DNA from 4 places in the Priestia veravalensis genome. Region 2 is predicted to be linked to each of the others. Evidence: riboswitches for the same ligand, from Rfam matches in the RefSeq annotation. Region 2 holds a riboswitch; each other region holds the start of a gene.

Region 1 (3,172 bases), on a different contig from region 2:
CTGCTTACTCCTTAAATGATTTGAATTTGCTTCAAAAGCTAGATGAATTTGACCTTATGATGATTGAACAGCCATTAGATTCTAGTGATATTATCGATCACCGTCATTTACAACAGCAGCTACGCACGCCCGTTTGCTTAGATGAAAGCATTGTGTCTTATGATGATGCTAGAAAAGCAATTGAGTTAGGGAGCTGTCAAGTTATTAATGTAAAAGTTGGACGGGTAGGCGGCTTAACAGAAGCAAAACGAATTCATGACTTGTGCCAGAAAAGTAATGTTCGACTATGGGTAGGGGGAATGCTGGAATCGGGTATATCAAGAGCTCATAATATTGCATTAGCTTCATTAGAGAATTTCACGATACCTGGAGACATTTCAGCTTCTTCACGCTATTGGAACAAAGATGTCATTCTTCCAGAAGTAGAAGTGGATGATGGGTTAATTCATGTGCCAAAAGAACCAGGCATTGGCTATCGGGTGGATAGGATATTTTTAAATAAAGTTTCCACATATCAAAAAACATATGCATAATGTAAATCCACTTTAAAAGTGGATTTTTTATTGTGAGTTCGGTTTTTAAAAAAATTTTCTTTTTATTTATATAGCAGCTGTCTAGTCATGTGAAAAAAGTTTGATTAAATTTCATAAATCAAATAGTACAACCAATCCGAGAAAACATGTTATGATGGAATAGTTTGATGAAAAATAAGACTGTTTGTAGTAGCTAGTTGCTAATACCTAACAAAACTTTTAGAAATTTCTTTTTTTACATATGTTTAGGAAACCTTACTTAACAAAGGCGTAAATCAGTATATTAAGTAAGGTGGGGTAAATGTGCGGGAATTTATTTTGAAAAAGATATTGTAGTTCTGTAAGTTGTCCCTTATAATGTGTTTATAACACAACATCTTGTTTTTTATTAAAACTTCATATACTATATTTTGTGTTTTCCAGTAGAAAAGGTGTCTGAAAAAAGACTTAAAAGGGAATTTGGTGTAAATCCAAAACTGTCCCCGCAACTGTGAATGCTGATGAAATAAGGAATAGCCACTGTGAGTAACGATCATGGGAAGGCCTTAGAGTAAAGCGAAGCATAAGTCAGGAGACCTGCCTTTTTTATGACGTTTTATCTTCTTCGGGAGGTGAGAGGATAGAGCGAGGATTGAGAAAAGACATTTTTGTCTTCTTTTATCTTCGTTCTATTCGCTCACTGCGTCAGGTGAGCGATTTTTTTATGCTGGAGAAAAAGGAGGAACTTATTTTTATGATTAATACAACAGATTTAAATAAACTTGAAAAAGTAAATTATGATATGAAACTACTTGGTGAAAAATTTCCACAACTTGATTTTTCATGGTATGAGGAAAAGGTAGTAGAAACAGTTGCTGCGAAAGAGAATATGACGGACGAAAAAATAGCAAATGTTTTTATTTTAGCAGCACTTGAGCGAATTTCAATGGATGAGCCAGATTGGACATATGTAGCAGCTCATATCTATTTACAAGAGCTATATCGCAAAGCTGCCGCCAATAGAAAATACAATCAAGCTGAAAGGTACGGCTCATTTTATAAGCTTATTACAGAGCTTACAGATATGGGGATTTATAGTACACAGCTTTTGGATACATACTCTGTGGAAGAGATTAATGAGCTAGGCTTAGCCATTGATTATACAAAAGATAGCCTATTTACGTATATTGGCCTGTTAACATTAGCTGATCGCTATTTAGCAACATCACATGATAAGCGTGTATACGAGCTACCGCAGGAACGCTTTTTAATTATTGCTATGACACTCATGGCAAATGAAAAGAAAGAAGAGCGTTTAGCGCTGGTAAAAGAGTCATATTGGGCACTTTCAAACCTTTACATGACAGTGGCAACGCCGACATTAGCGAACGCAGGAAAAAGCTATGGACAGCTATCAAGCTGCTTTATTGATACGGTTGATGATAGTTTACGAGGTATCTATGATAGCAATACGGACTTAGCTACGCTAAGTAAAAACGGTGGTGGAATTGGCGTATATCTAGGTCATATCCGTAGCCGAGGTAGCGATATAAAAGGGTTTAAGGGCGTATCATCAGGAACAATTCCTTGGATGAAACAGCTTAATAACACAGCAGTTAGTGTTGATCAACTGGGTCAACGTCAAGGGGCAATTGCTGTATATCTAGACGTATGGCATAAGGATATTTTTTCTTTCTTAGATGCACGTTTAAACAATGGAGACGAGCGTCAGCGTACGCATGACTTATTTACTGGCGTTTGCTTGCCGGATTTATTCATGGAAGCTGTTGAAAAACGTGAAGACTGGTACTTGTTTGATCCTCATGAAGTTCGTACGGTAATGGGTTACTCGCTAGAAGATTTCTATGATGAAGAGGAAGGCAGCGGCTCCTTTAGAAATCGTTATCGTGAATGTATTGAAAATGAATCCCTATCAAGAGAAAAAGTGCCTGCGATTGAAATTTTTAAACGAATTATGATTTCACAATTAGAAACAGGAACACCATATATGTTCTACCGTGATACAGTGAACCGTGCTAACCAAAACCGTCATGAGGGCATGATTTATTGCAGTAACTTATGTACAGAAATTACGCAAAATCAAAGCATGACAACTGTGGTTGAAGAAATCACAGAAGATGGAAAAATCGTCATTACAAAGCAACCAGGTGACTTTGTCGTTTGCAATCTATCGTCTATCAACTTAGCACGTGCAGTAACGGAAGATGTACTTGAACGCCTTGTGCCCATTCAAGTTCGTATGCTAGATAACGTAATTGAACTGAATAACCTTCCAGTTCTACAGGCAAAACTAACAAACCAACGCTATCGTGCTATCGGTTTAGGTACGTTTGGTTGGAACCATTTATTAGCTCTACAAAAGATCGCTTGGGAAACAGAAGAAGCTGTTCAGTATTGCGATGAGTTATATGAAAAAATTGCTTACCTAACGATTCAATCAAGCATGGAGCTTGCAGAAGAAAAAGGAGCATACCCTCTATTTGAAGGGTCCGATTGGGAAACAGGAGCTTATTTTGCAGCACGCGGTTACGAAAGTAATCAGTGGAATGAGCTACAGGCGCTTGTGAAAGAAAAGGGAATTCGAAACGGATATTTAATGGCCGTTGCGCCGAATTCATCTACTTCCATCATTGCTGGGT
Region 2 (3,172 bases):
GCTTTATTGGTGGTCCTGGTACAGCATATCAAACCGGACTTGCTTGGGTACTATTGTCCGTGATTCAAGTTGTAACAGGTTACTTTGTTCTCACAACTCTTGGCAAAAAATTCGCCATTGTTTCGCGAAAGATGAATGCCGTTACGCTTGTTGATTTTTTGAAAAAGCGATATGAAAGCAATATTGTTGTGATTGTTTCTGCTGTAAGCATTGTCCTTTTTCTATTTGCTTCTTTAGCTGCTCAGTGGGTTGGAGGAGCTAGATTAATTGAAGGTTTTGTAGGCATTTCATACAAAAGTGCGCTTGTCATCTTTGCAGTCACCGTACTTGTTTATGTATCAATTGGTGGGTTTCGTGCTGTCGTACTAACCGATGCCCTGCAGGGAATTGTAATGCTTGTAGGGACGATTATTTTACTAATCGCTACTATTTATGCTGGCGGCGGTGTCGAAGCAATCATGAAAGACTTAGTGAATGAAAATCCAAATCTTGTGAGCCCGTACGGAGCAGATCGTTCATTAACACCGCTTTATGTGTCATCGTTTTGGATTTTAGTTGGAGTAGGAGTTGTGGGACTGCCACAGGTGGCCGTTCGAGCGATGTCTTATAAAAACTCGAAAGCGATGCATCAAGCCATGCTTATCGGTACGGTAGTAGTTGGTGTGATTATGTTAGGGATGCATCTTATTGGTGTGTTTGCTCGTGCTGTAATTCCAGGAATTGAAGTGGGAGACACTGTGATGCCGACGTTAACTCTTGAAGTATTACCACCTTGGTTAGCAGGAGTTGTACTTGCTGCGCCGATGGCAGCCATTATGTCGACGGTAGACTCTATTTTATTAATCATTAGCTCTGCTATTGTAAAAGATTTGTATTTAAACTACGTTAATCCGAAAGCAAAAGAGCAGCAGGTGAAAAGATGGAGCTTCTTAACAACAATGATTATTGGAATTTTAGTATTTTTGTTTGCTATTAACCCACCTGATTTACTCATTTGGTTTAACTTATTTTCATTTGGTGGACTTGAAGCAGTATTTATTTGGCCAATTGTGTTAGGATTATATTGGACAAAAGGAAATAAATATGGAGCAATTTCGGGAATGGTGACGGGGCTTTTAGTGTATATTTTAATTCACACATACGCTCCTAACCCATTTGGCATGCATACGGTTGTGCTTCCCGTTGTTCTGTCTTTATTGGTTTTTGTAACTGCAAGTATAATGACACAATCAAAAACAAAGAACCTACAAGAACAGCTTCGTAAAAAATATTTATAAACGATTATGTTTTAAAAGTGCCTTATGCGTTTAAGGATAATAGGGAAATCGGTGGAAATCCGATGCAGCCCCCGCTACTGTAAGTGTGGATGAACCTGCAACAAACTGCTAGCAATGAGCTAGGAAGGTGCAGAAGTAAAGTGAAGCACAAGCCAGGAGACCTGCTTTTAAACATTAACTCTTATTTTTCGGCGGGGAAAATAGGTGACGTGCACATCAAAAGAATGAAGATGTTGTCATGAAGCCTTGGTTTTTAGCCAAGGCTTTTTGCTATGAAAGGCGTGATACAGATGAAAAAAGCAATTCCTCTTATGATTCAAGGAACGCACTCGGACGCTGGAAAAAGTTTACTTACAACTGCTTTTTGCCGAATTTTTGCAGAAGATGGTTTCAAAACAGCGCCGTTTAAATCACAAAATATGGCACTTAACTCTTATATTACAAAGGATGGAAAAGAGATTGGACGTGCTCAAGGAATTCAAGCTGAAGCTGCTGGAGTGGAAGCAACGACCAATATGAATCCGGTTTTAATCAAACCGACAAGAGAGTATGAGGCGCAGGTCGTCGTTCATGGTGTTCCTTTGCAAAATATGTATGCGTACGAGTATAGGAAAGATTTCTTTGAAACCGGACGTGAGATTATCACCAAAGCGTATGAAGAGCTTGCTTCTGAGTACGAGCATATTGTCATTGAAGGAGCAGGGAGACCTGCTGAAATTAACTTAAACGACCGTGAACTTGTGAATATGCGAGTGGCTGATATTGCACAGTCTCCCGTTATTTTAGTAGGAGATATCGATAAGGGAGGCGTTTTTGCTAGCTTAGTAGGAACAATTCAGCTGCTTCCAAAAGAGCATAAGTCAAAAGTGGTAGGTGTGATTATTAATAAATTTCGAGGTGACTTGTCGCTGTTGCAACCAGGGCTTGATTGGTTTGAAGAGTATACGGGACTTCCTGTTCTAGGCGTCGTTCCTTATCTGGATGATGTGGAGATTGATGCAGAAGATTCACTTGCTTTAACTACGTACCCTACTCTTCCAAATCCAGCTAAAGAACTTGATGTTGCCGTTATTTCTTATCCTCGCATGTCGAACTTTACAGATCTAGATCCTATTCGTTTTGAAGATGATTGCCACGTAAGGCTTGTGACAAAACCTTCTCAGCTTGGAACGCCTGATTTAATCATTTTACCTGGGAGCAAGAATACGTTAGAAGACGCAAAGTACTTGTATGAAACGGGCTTAGCAGAAGCTATTTTGACAAAGAAGAATAAGGTGGATATTGCTGGAATCTGCGGTGGGTATCAAATTTTAGGTGAAGTGATAAGTGACCCAAATGAAGTGGAATCAACCCAAAAATCTGTTAAAGGGCTAGGTCTTTTACCTATTGAAACTGTAATGAAAACAAATAAGCGAACAGAACGGGTAACGGGAAGGGCTATTTTACACGATGAGTCCTATCAAATTGAAGGTTACGAAATTCATATGGGCGAAACAACGTCTACCAAGCCAACTGTACATTTTGCTGAGCTAAATGGTATAAAAGAAGGAGCAGTTTTTGGTCGCGTCATTGGTACATACATACATGATGTTTTTCATAATGATGGCTTTCGACGTGCATATTTAAACGATATTCGACAGCAAAAAGGATTAGTGCCGATTAAGAAAACGTTTAATAGTAGGGCGCGAAAGGAAGAGTCTTTTCAAAAGCTGGCTGCACATGTACGAAAAGCAATTGATATGAAACAAATTTATGAAATCATGAGTGAATATAAAAAGTAATTCACTATCAAACGGTTGGGGCGTGCTATCTGTAAAAGATTCTTTACAAAAAGGTTAAAATCCCGGCCCTCGGTTTCCGATAGAGGGAGTTGATGCAAGATGAAAAAAATCGCA
Region 3 (3,172 bases), on a different contig from region 2:
TCAGCTGTCGCTAAAATACCTCCAAGATTATCAGAAGGATGTCCCCATTCTGCCGCTAGCCACGTATCGTTGTAATCCAGCCAGCGGATGATGCAACCAATGTTGAACGCAGCTCGAATTGGATCTAACTCAAATGACGTTCCCGGCACCCGACTGCCATTTGGTACAACTGTTCCTGGAACAATGGGGCCGAGGAGCTTTGTGCACTCTGGATAACTAAGCGCCAGCATCCCGCATCCAATCGTATCAAGCAGGACATAACGAGCGGTTTGGAACGCTTCTAAACTCTTAATCTCTTTATGAAGAACGTAATCTGCGATTTCCTCTAATAAAACATCCGTTTTGACTTGCTCATTCGTTTTCAACATGTGCATCTTTCCTTTCTCCTCAAATTTATTTATGATAGAAATGGGTATTCGCCAAAATATCCATTCGGTGAGTGGCCGTGAACAACCCCAAATTGTTAAAAGCGGCGCTCGCCTACATAATGTACGCGCGGTCTAAAAAGTCGATTATGTTCATGTTGCTCAATAACATGCGCACATAACCCTACCGTTCTAGCACTGAAAAAGATCGGTGTATAAAGTGAAATAGGAATACCAAGCATCCAATAGACAGGTGCTGCGTAGTAATCCAAGTTCGGATAAAGACCTTTTTCACGCTTCATAAGCTCTTCGCCCGCTTCGCACATGCGATAAAGACGATTATCTCCTTGCAGGTCGCATAGCTGTTTGAGCGACTCTTTCATCATTAAAGCCCGCGGATCAATTTTGTTCATATACACGCGATGGCCAAATCCCATGATACGCTCTTTTTTATAAAGCTTAGCGATCAGCAGCTCTTCAAATTTATCTACAGTACCAGCTTCTAAAAGCAGTTCCATTACCGCTTCGTTAGCTCCTCCATGCAGGTTTCCTTTTAAAGAAGCAACCGCTCCTGTCAATGCACCGTATAAATCAGACTGAGTAGAAGAAATGACTCTCGCTGTAAACGTTGAGTTTGGCATCTCATGCTCACTATATAAAACAAGTGAACGATCAAAGATTTGCTCTTCCAGAGATGATGGCTTCTTCCCCGTAATCATGTAAAAGAAATTTGCGCTATACGATAACTCTTTAAGCGGACGAATCGGCTCTTTCTTTTCGATTAAACGATAGCTGTTCGCCACAATCGCAGGCACTTTGCCTAACAGCTTGTAAGCACGGCTTTTATTTGCCGATAGAGAACGATTATCAAGCCTTTTATCAAAGCCTGAAAGAAATGAAATTCCTGTTCGCAAGCCATCCATTGGATGCGTGCCATTAGGGAGTAAGCAAAAGACATCCAACAGTTCATCTGGAATCTCGTACTCCCCTTTTAACATTTCTTCAACTAGTTCCTTCTCGTTAATATTCGGCAGCCTTTCTTCTAGTAAAAGGTAGATCATATCGAGGTAGCTCTTTGATTTTGATAGCTCAATCAGGTCATACCCTTGAATAATAATTTTCCCCTGTTGGGTATCAAGAAATGAAATCTTTGTTTCAGCAGCCACAACGCCTTCAAGCCCCGGAAAAAACCTCGCTTCAGTCTCCATCTCTCTTTTCCTCCATTCCAAATATCTCTTCACCTACTGTTTTGTAAGCCTTTTCAATATTGTGTAAAAAAAGAGCCTTCTTTTCAGCATCCCCCCTCTTGTCTACCACAAAATCTCTTAACTCCTGATAATAGTCTGAAAGTGTACAAGGGTTCTCTGCCACTACGTTATTCATAATGCTCGCTTTGAAGTAATTCACAAAATACTCAACTGATCCGTCCACAGCTGCTCACCTCCATCACGCGTACCCGCTAAAAAAGCAATAAAAAAACAACTTCCCAAAGAAGTTGTTAAGCCGCGAGACAATACTCAAATAAACATGTTTTTAAATCATTTTTAAAACATGTTTGTCACTTCGCACTTAACACCCCCTATCCGCGTAGGTATTGATGCATGCTAAAACAGGCAGGTCTCCTGGCTTATGATCATCGCTCTTCGAACCTTCCCATCTTCATTTCCATGAAAACAGTGGCTTTTTCGAATCGCTCCCAAATACAGTTGCGGGACAGCGTCGGATTCCAACCGAACTTCCCTTTTAAGCAGATGAAAGACACCTTTCACCTACACCTGTTTCTACATCGATATTATTTTCACTTTAAACATATCAAATTTTATAAATTTTTACAATTTTTATTTTCATTTCACTTAGCTAACACTGTACAACACTTCATTTTTCAAAGCACTTATCTTATAAATCCATTTATAACCTCTCTAGCAAAATCATAAATAAAATATAGAAAAACTGTTTTTTGTTAATTATTGGATAACAATTCCTGTATAATAAAGGAAAAACTTAAAAGTAAATTTGCTTTATGCCAAAGATGAAAGGAGCGATTTCATGAAAAAACGATGGATCTCCTGGTGGATTACGAACTGTTTTTGGGCCATGCTATTTGTTTTAGGCACTATTATGGTATGGACGCGAAAAGTGGACGGAGCGGGTGCCATTCAAACCCCTGAGGTCAAGCTTATATCCTTTGTTGTGTTAGTGCTTGCCTTTGTCATTCCGCTTGTGATTCAAAGTGTATGGCTTGTTGTTAATGTAAGAACGAGTAAATGAAACCCACCTCTCAATTCCGATCTTATAATCTCCCACTCTCCTATGTTATGATGAAACAAAACAGCTGTAAGGAGAATGAACCGTGAAGAAAAAAATAAAGGTCGTTGCCGCCGTTATTGAAAATGATCAAAACGAAGTCCTCTGTGCTCTCCGTTCAAACGACATGTCTCTACCGAACATGTGGGAATTTCCTGGTGGGAAAGTAGAAGAAGGCGAAGATATTTACTCTGCGATTGTGAGAGAAATCGAAGAAGAGCTTCACTGTAAAATCAAAGCAACGGAGCTACATAACGAACACACCCATGAATACGATACGTTTATTATTGAGCTCATTGCGATTAAAGCTGAAATTGTTGAAGGTACACCGCAGCCCACTGAGCATGCCAAGCTTGTTTGGTTAAACAAAGAAAATCTAGATTCACTTGTCTGGGCACCGGCGGACGTTCCGGCGGTTGAACTATTAGTAGAAAAGAAATAGCCTTCTCGCGATGAGAAGGCTATACTCTTTCCGTAAACTCCGTATACAGAAACGCTGGAAT
Region 4 (3,172 bases), on a different contig from region 2:
GTAGCAATCATTATGCCTTCGACTATAATTCCAATCCAGTAGGAAATTTCATATAGAGCGATTAGAAGAGCTAGAGGTAGTACAAAACACCATACTACCATGCTTAATACAAGGAACAGACCGTTCATTCGTTGAAACTTACCTTGGTTTAAACGCTTATCAATGAAAGAAATCCAGCGTCCAAACCACCTGACGGGATGTGGCCAATTTACAGGATCTCCGATAATGGCATCTAATACAAGCGCCATTGAGATAGCTAGCAAATGCGCTACAATTAATTGTTGAAAGTCCATACACATCACCTTTTTTGAATGGTTTCAAGTAAACTTAGCTTAACGAGCTTTCCTACCGCTTGTCCCAGAGCCGTCATGGACCCACCGTACTCATACATGCTACCGGTTTGGCTTGCGGCAATACAAATGCTATCAGTAGATGTTCCTGTCGCAAGCGTCTCTGTGTTCGAATCTTGCACTCCCAGCTCGTAAAGCATTCGCGTTTTCACTTCCGTTGCTGCGATAAACAGCTGTAAAAACGCAGCATCCGTTAATTTCCCGTCAATAAATATGAACATATTAATCGTTCCAGGCCCTGAAGAAAATGGAGTAATATCATCAGACGTCAAATCAACGGCATTACCAACTCCGGCAGTAATAATAGATGAGACTGTAAGACCATCTTTACAATATGTATAAACCGATTTGTTCCGTAAATAAACAGCCGTCATCAACCCTACTACTTTATCATAAACGAAGCCTTTTTCTTTTAAAAATGCTCTATATTCTTCAGCAGGTGAATCAGCACGGTAGTATTTGTGTACAAAACGATTATAAAAAACGTTAGTCTCAAGCATACCATCTCCTAGTACGCCTGAACTGTACGCTTTAAACGGTATACTTGTTTTCATCGTTAATAATTCATCATCCTGCTCAAGACGTAACGATAAAAAAGGACCAATTCCTTTTTGAATTGGAATATGGTCCTTTTCTCGATTAATTATACACCTCAGGATATACGGCTTTCGCGAACTCTTCTAACCCTTCTACAATTCGTGGTCCAGGTCGATTTGTTTTATTAGAATCAACGTTTACGATTTGATTTTCTTTTACAGCTGTAATATCGCTCCATGCTGGACGATTTTTGATTTCGTTGGCGTCACCATCATATGTTGTAACGATTGTATCTGGATTTAGCTCAACCACTTTCTCTTCCGAAAGTTTTACCCATCCCTCTTCATTTCCAGCTACGTTTTCTGCTCCGATTATTTTAATCATTTCATCCATAAACGTACCTTTACCAGTTGTATAAATCTCAGGCGCAGGTGAAACCTCTACCCATACTTTCTTACGATCTTCGTCTTTAATTTCTTTCGCTTTTTCTTCAATTTCTGAAACAGCAGCTTTCATTTCTTTTACTGTTTTATTTGCTTCATCTGTTTTGTTCGTTAGTTTTCCGATGTTCCCAATCGTTTCATACACAGTATTGAAATCAGTTGCATCATTTACAACAAATAATGGAATACCAGCACTTTCAATTTGCTTAAAAACTTCATCCGACATTCCTATGCTTGAACCATGAGCTAACACAAGGTCTGGATTTAATGCAATAACTTTTTCTGCGTTGATATTCATATCTCCTACCTGCTCTTTTTCTTTCACGCTTGCAGGATAATCATCGTTGCTTGTTACTCCGATTAATTCTTTTTCAAGACCTAACTCATAGAGGATTTCCGTGTTACTTGGCATAAGAGAAACAATTTTCTTGGGTGCTTGTTCAACCGTTACTTCTTCTCCTCTTGCATCTTTAACCGTAACAGCTTGCTCTTTTGATTGCTTTGTTTGCTCTGTTTGTTTGCTTCCTTCATCAGTTGCCCCACACGCTGCAAGAACAACAAGGAACATCGCAACAATAACAGATAATAACCACTTTTTCATTTTGGTAACCCCTCCTAATTATGTATCGGTTATGAAGTCGCTCAGCACACATAAAAAAACTTTACTTTCAATCGAAAGTAAAGCAGGTAACGTTAAATGATGCGAATGACTTTCGCATTGTTTATGTACGTCAAATACCCTGCTTCCCCTCTCCTCGAAGGTTTCACAGTTGACAATAAGGCAGGTCTCCTGACTTACGTATATGATGTACTAAGCCTTCCCACTTTTCAAACAGTGGCATCTTTAGACATCTAACGTTTACAGTGGCGGGACCGCGTTGGACTTGCACCAAACTTCCCTTTTCACTCAATGTTAAAATTGAGACCTTATTGCTTCACGATTATTCACCTGTCTTAGTATAACGCACTCCATTCAAAATGGAAATAGAAAATCGACATAACTTTCATACATTTTAGGTCAGAAGTTCTAGCAAAGTAATAGTAAGATATAAACATTTTTGCTATTGTATCATTATGATAGGCTGAAAATTTAGGGGTAAGTCTTTGGAGTCTGTGAAAAGACTCTTTTTTTATAGCCTAATTACTTTTAAACAGGAGGGTTTTCCACGCCTACACCAACCCATCCTTCTTTGGTGGGACCGTATACACCAAAAGGTTCAATTCCAGCTTGACGCATAAGTACCGTAACTTGTCCACGGTGATGAATAATATGTTTGATTAATCCCATTAAAATTTGAGCATTCGTCTCTTGTCGACCAAAGGCTGTTTGAACTTCTTTTAACGCTTCATCTATCCACTGCTGGTTAATAGCTTTCGCTGCTTGTAAGCTAATTCTATTGAAAACTCCAGCAATCTCTTTAGCGGAAGAGGGTACATGTTCAGCATTTGCTAGCTAATCTATCTCCAACCCAAAATGAGCCAAATAGTCTGGAATATTTGTTGTAAAGTGCCACACAATTCTTCCTAGAGTACGACCTTCTGTATAAACTTTTTGAGTTAGCATGGCTTCGCGGTTCCACTCTTTAATAAAATCTTCTCCTGTTATGTACATTCAAAACCCCTCCATATTACCATGTATTCCCACATTTAAATTATAAAACGTACGTTCGTGTTCTACAAGCTTGTTTTTATCTAATAAAGTGTTTAAAGACAAGAAAGACTCTTAAAAAATAAGAGCGGGACGTTTAGCAAAACTCTATACAAAAAAGCTACTTGCTTATGTAAACAAGTAGCTAATCAACTTAGATTGAACTTAAAAACTCACGCACTGCTTCAGGTGTT

The links. A riboswitch is a leader RNA that binds a small molecule or an ion and turns the genes downstream of it on or off. The one in region 2 is predicted to bind cobalamin.
Region 1: linked by a shared signal. The riboswitch ahead of AS180_RS14020 (ribonucleoside-diphosphate reductase subunit alpha) and the one ahead of AS180_RS02940 (cobyric acid synthase) in region 2 are both predicted to bind cobalamin.
Region 3: linked by a shared signal. The riboswitch ahead of AS180_RS08660 (hypothetical protein) and the one ahead of AS180_RS02940 (cobyric acid synthase) in region 2 are both predicted to bind cobalamin.
Region 4: linked by a shared signal. The riboswitch ahead of AS180_RS17065 (ABC transporter substrate-binding protein) and the one ahead of AS180_RS02940 (cobyric acid synthase) in region 2 are both predicted to bind cobalamin.

Annotation. Positions count from the first base shown of each region.
Region 1 is NZ_KQ758663.1:16,645-19,816, reverse strand. Features, by position in the region: gene menC (o-succinylbenzoate synthase) at 1-533, shown strand, start outside; cobalamin riboswitch at 946-1,131, shown strand; gene AS180_RS14020 (ribonucleoside-diphosphate reductase subunit alpha) at 1,315-3,172, shown strand, end outside.
Region 2 is NZ_KQ758629.1:30,749-33,920, reverse strand. Features, by position in the region: gene panF (sodium/pantothenate symporter) at 1-1,277, shown strand, start outside; cobalamin riboswitch at 1,276-1,460, shown strand; gene AS180_RS02940 (cobyric acid synthase) at 1,568-3,058, shown strand; gene AS180_RS02935 (FecCD family ABC transporter permease) at 3,158-3,172, shown strand, end outside.
Region 3 is NZ_KQ758641.1:57,478-60,649, forward strand. Features, by position in the region: gene AS180_RS08650 (bifunctional 2-methylcitrate dehydratase/aconitate hydratase) at 1-368, opposite strand, end outside; gene mmgD (citrate synthase) at 464-1,573, opposite strand; gene AS180_RS08660 (hypothetical protein) at 1,563-1,796, opposite strand; cobalamin riboswitch at 1,961-2,159, opposite strand; gene AS180_RS08665 (DUF3923 family protein) at 2,412-2,633, shown strand; gene AS180_RS08670 ((deoxy)nucleoside triphosphate pyrophosphohydrolase) at 2,716-3,111, shown strand; gene AS180_RS08675 (DEAD/DEAH box helicase) at 3,131-3,172, opposite strand, start outside.
Region 4 is NZ_KQ758684.1:14,237-17,408, forward strand. Features, by position in the region: gene cbiB (adenosylcobinamide-phosphate synthase CbiB) at 1-293, opposite strand, end outside; gene AS180_RS17060 (adenosylcobinamide amidohydrolase) at 299-904, opposite strand; gene AS180_RS17065 (ABC transporter substrate-binding protein) at 990-1,931, opposite strand; cobalamin riboswitch at 2,094-2,275, opposite strand; partial or broken gene AS180_RS17070 (DinB family protein) at 2,478-2,942, opposite strand; gene AS180_RS17075 (thioredoxin family protein) at 3,133-3,172, opposite strand, start outside.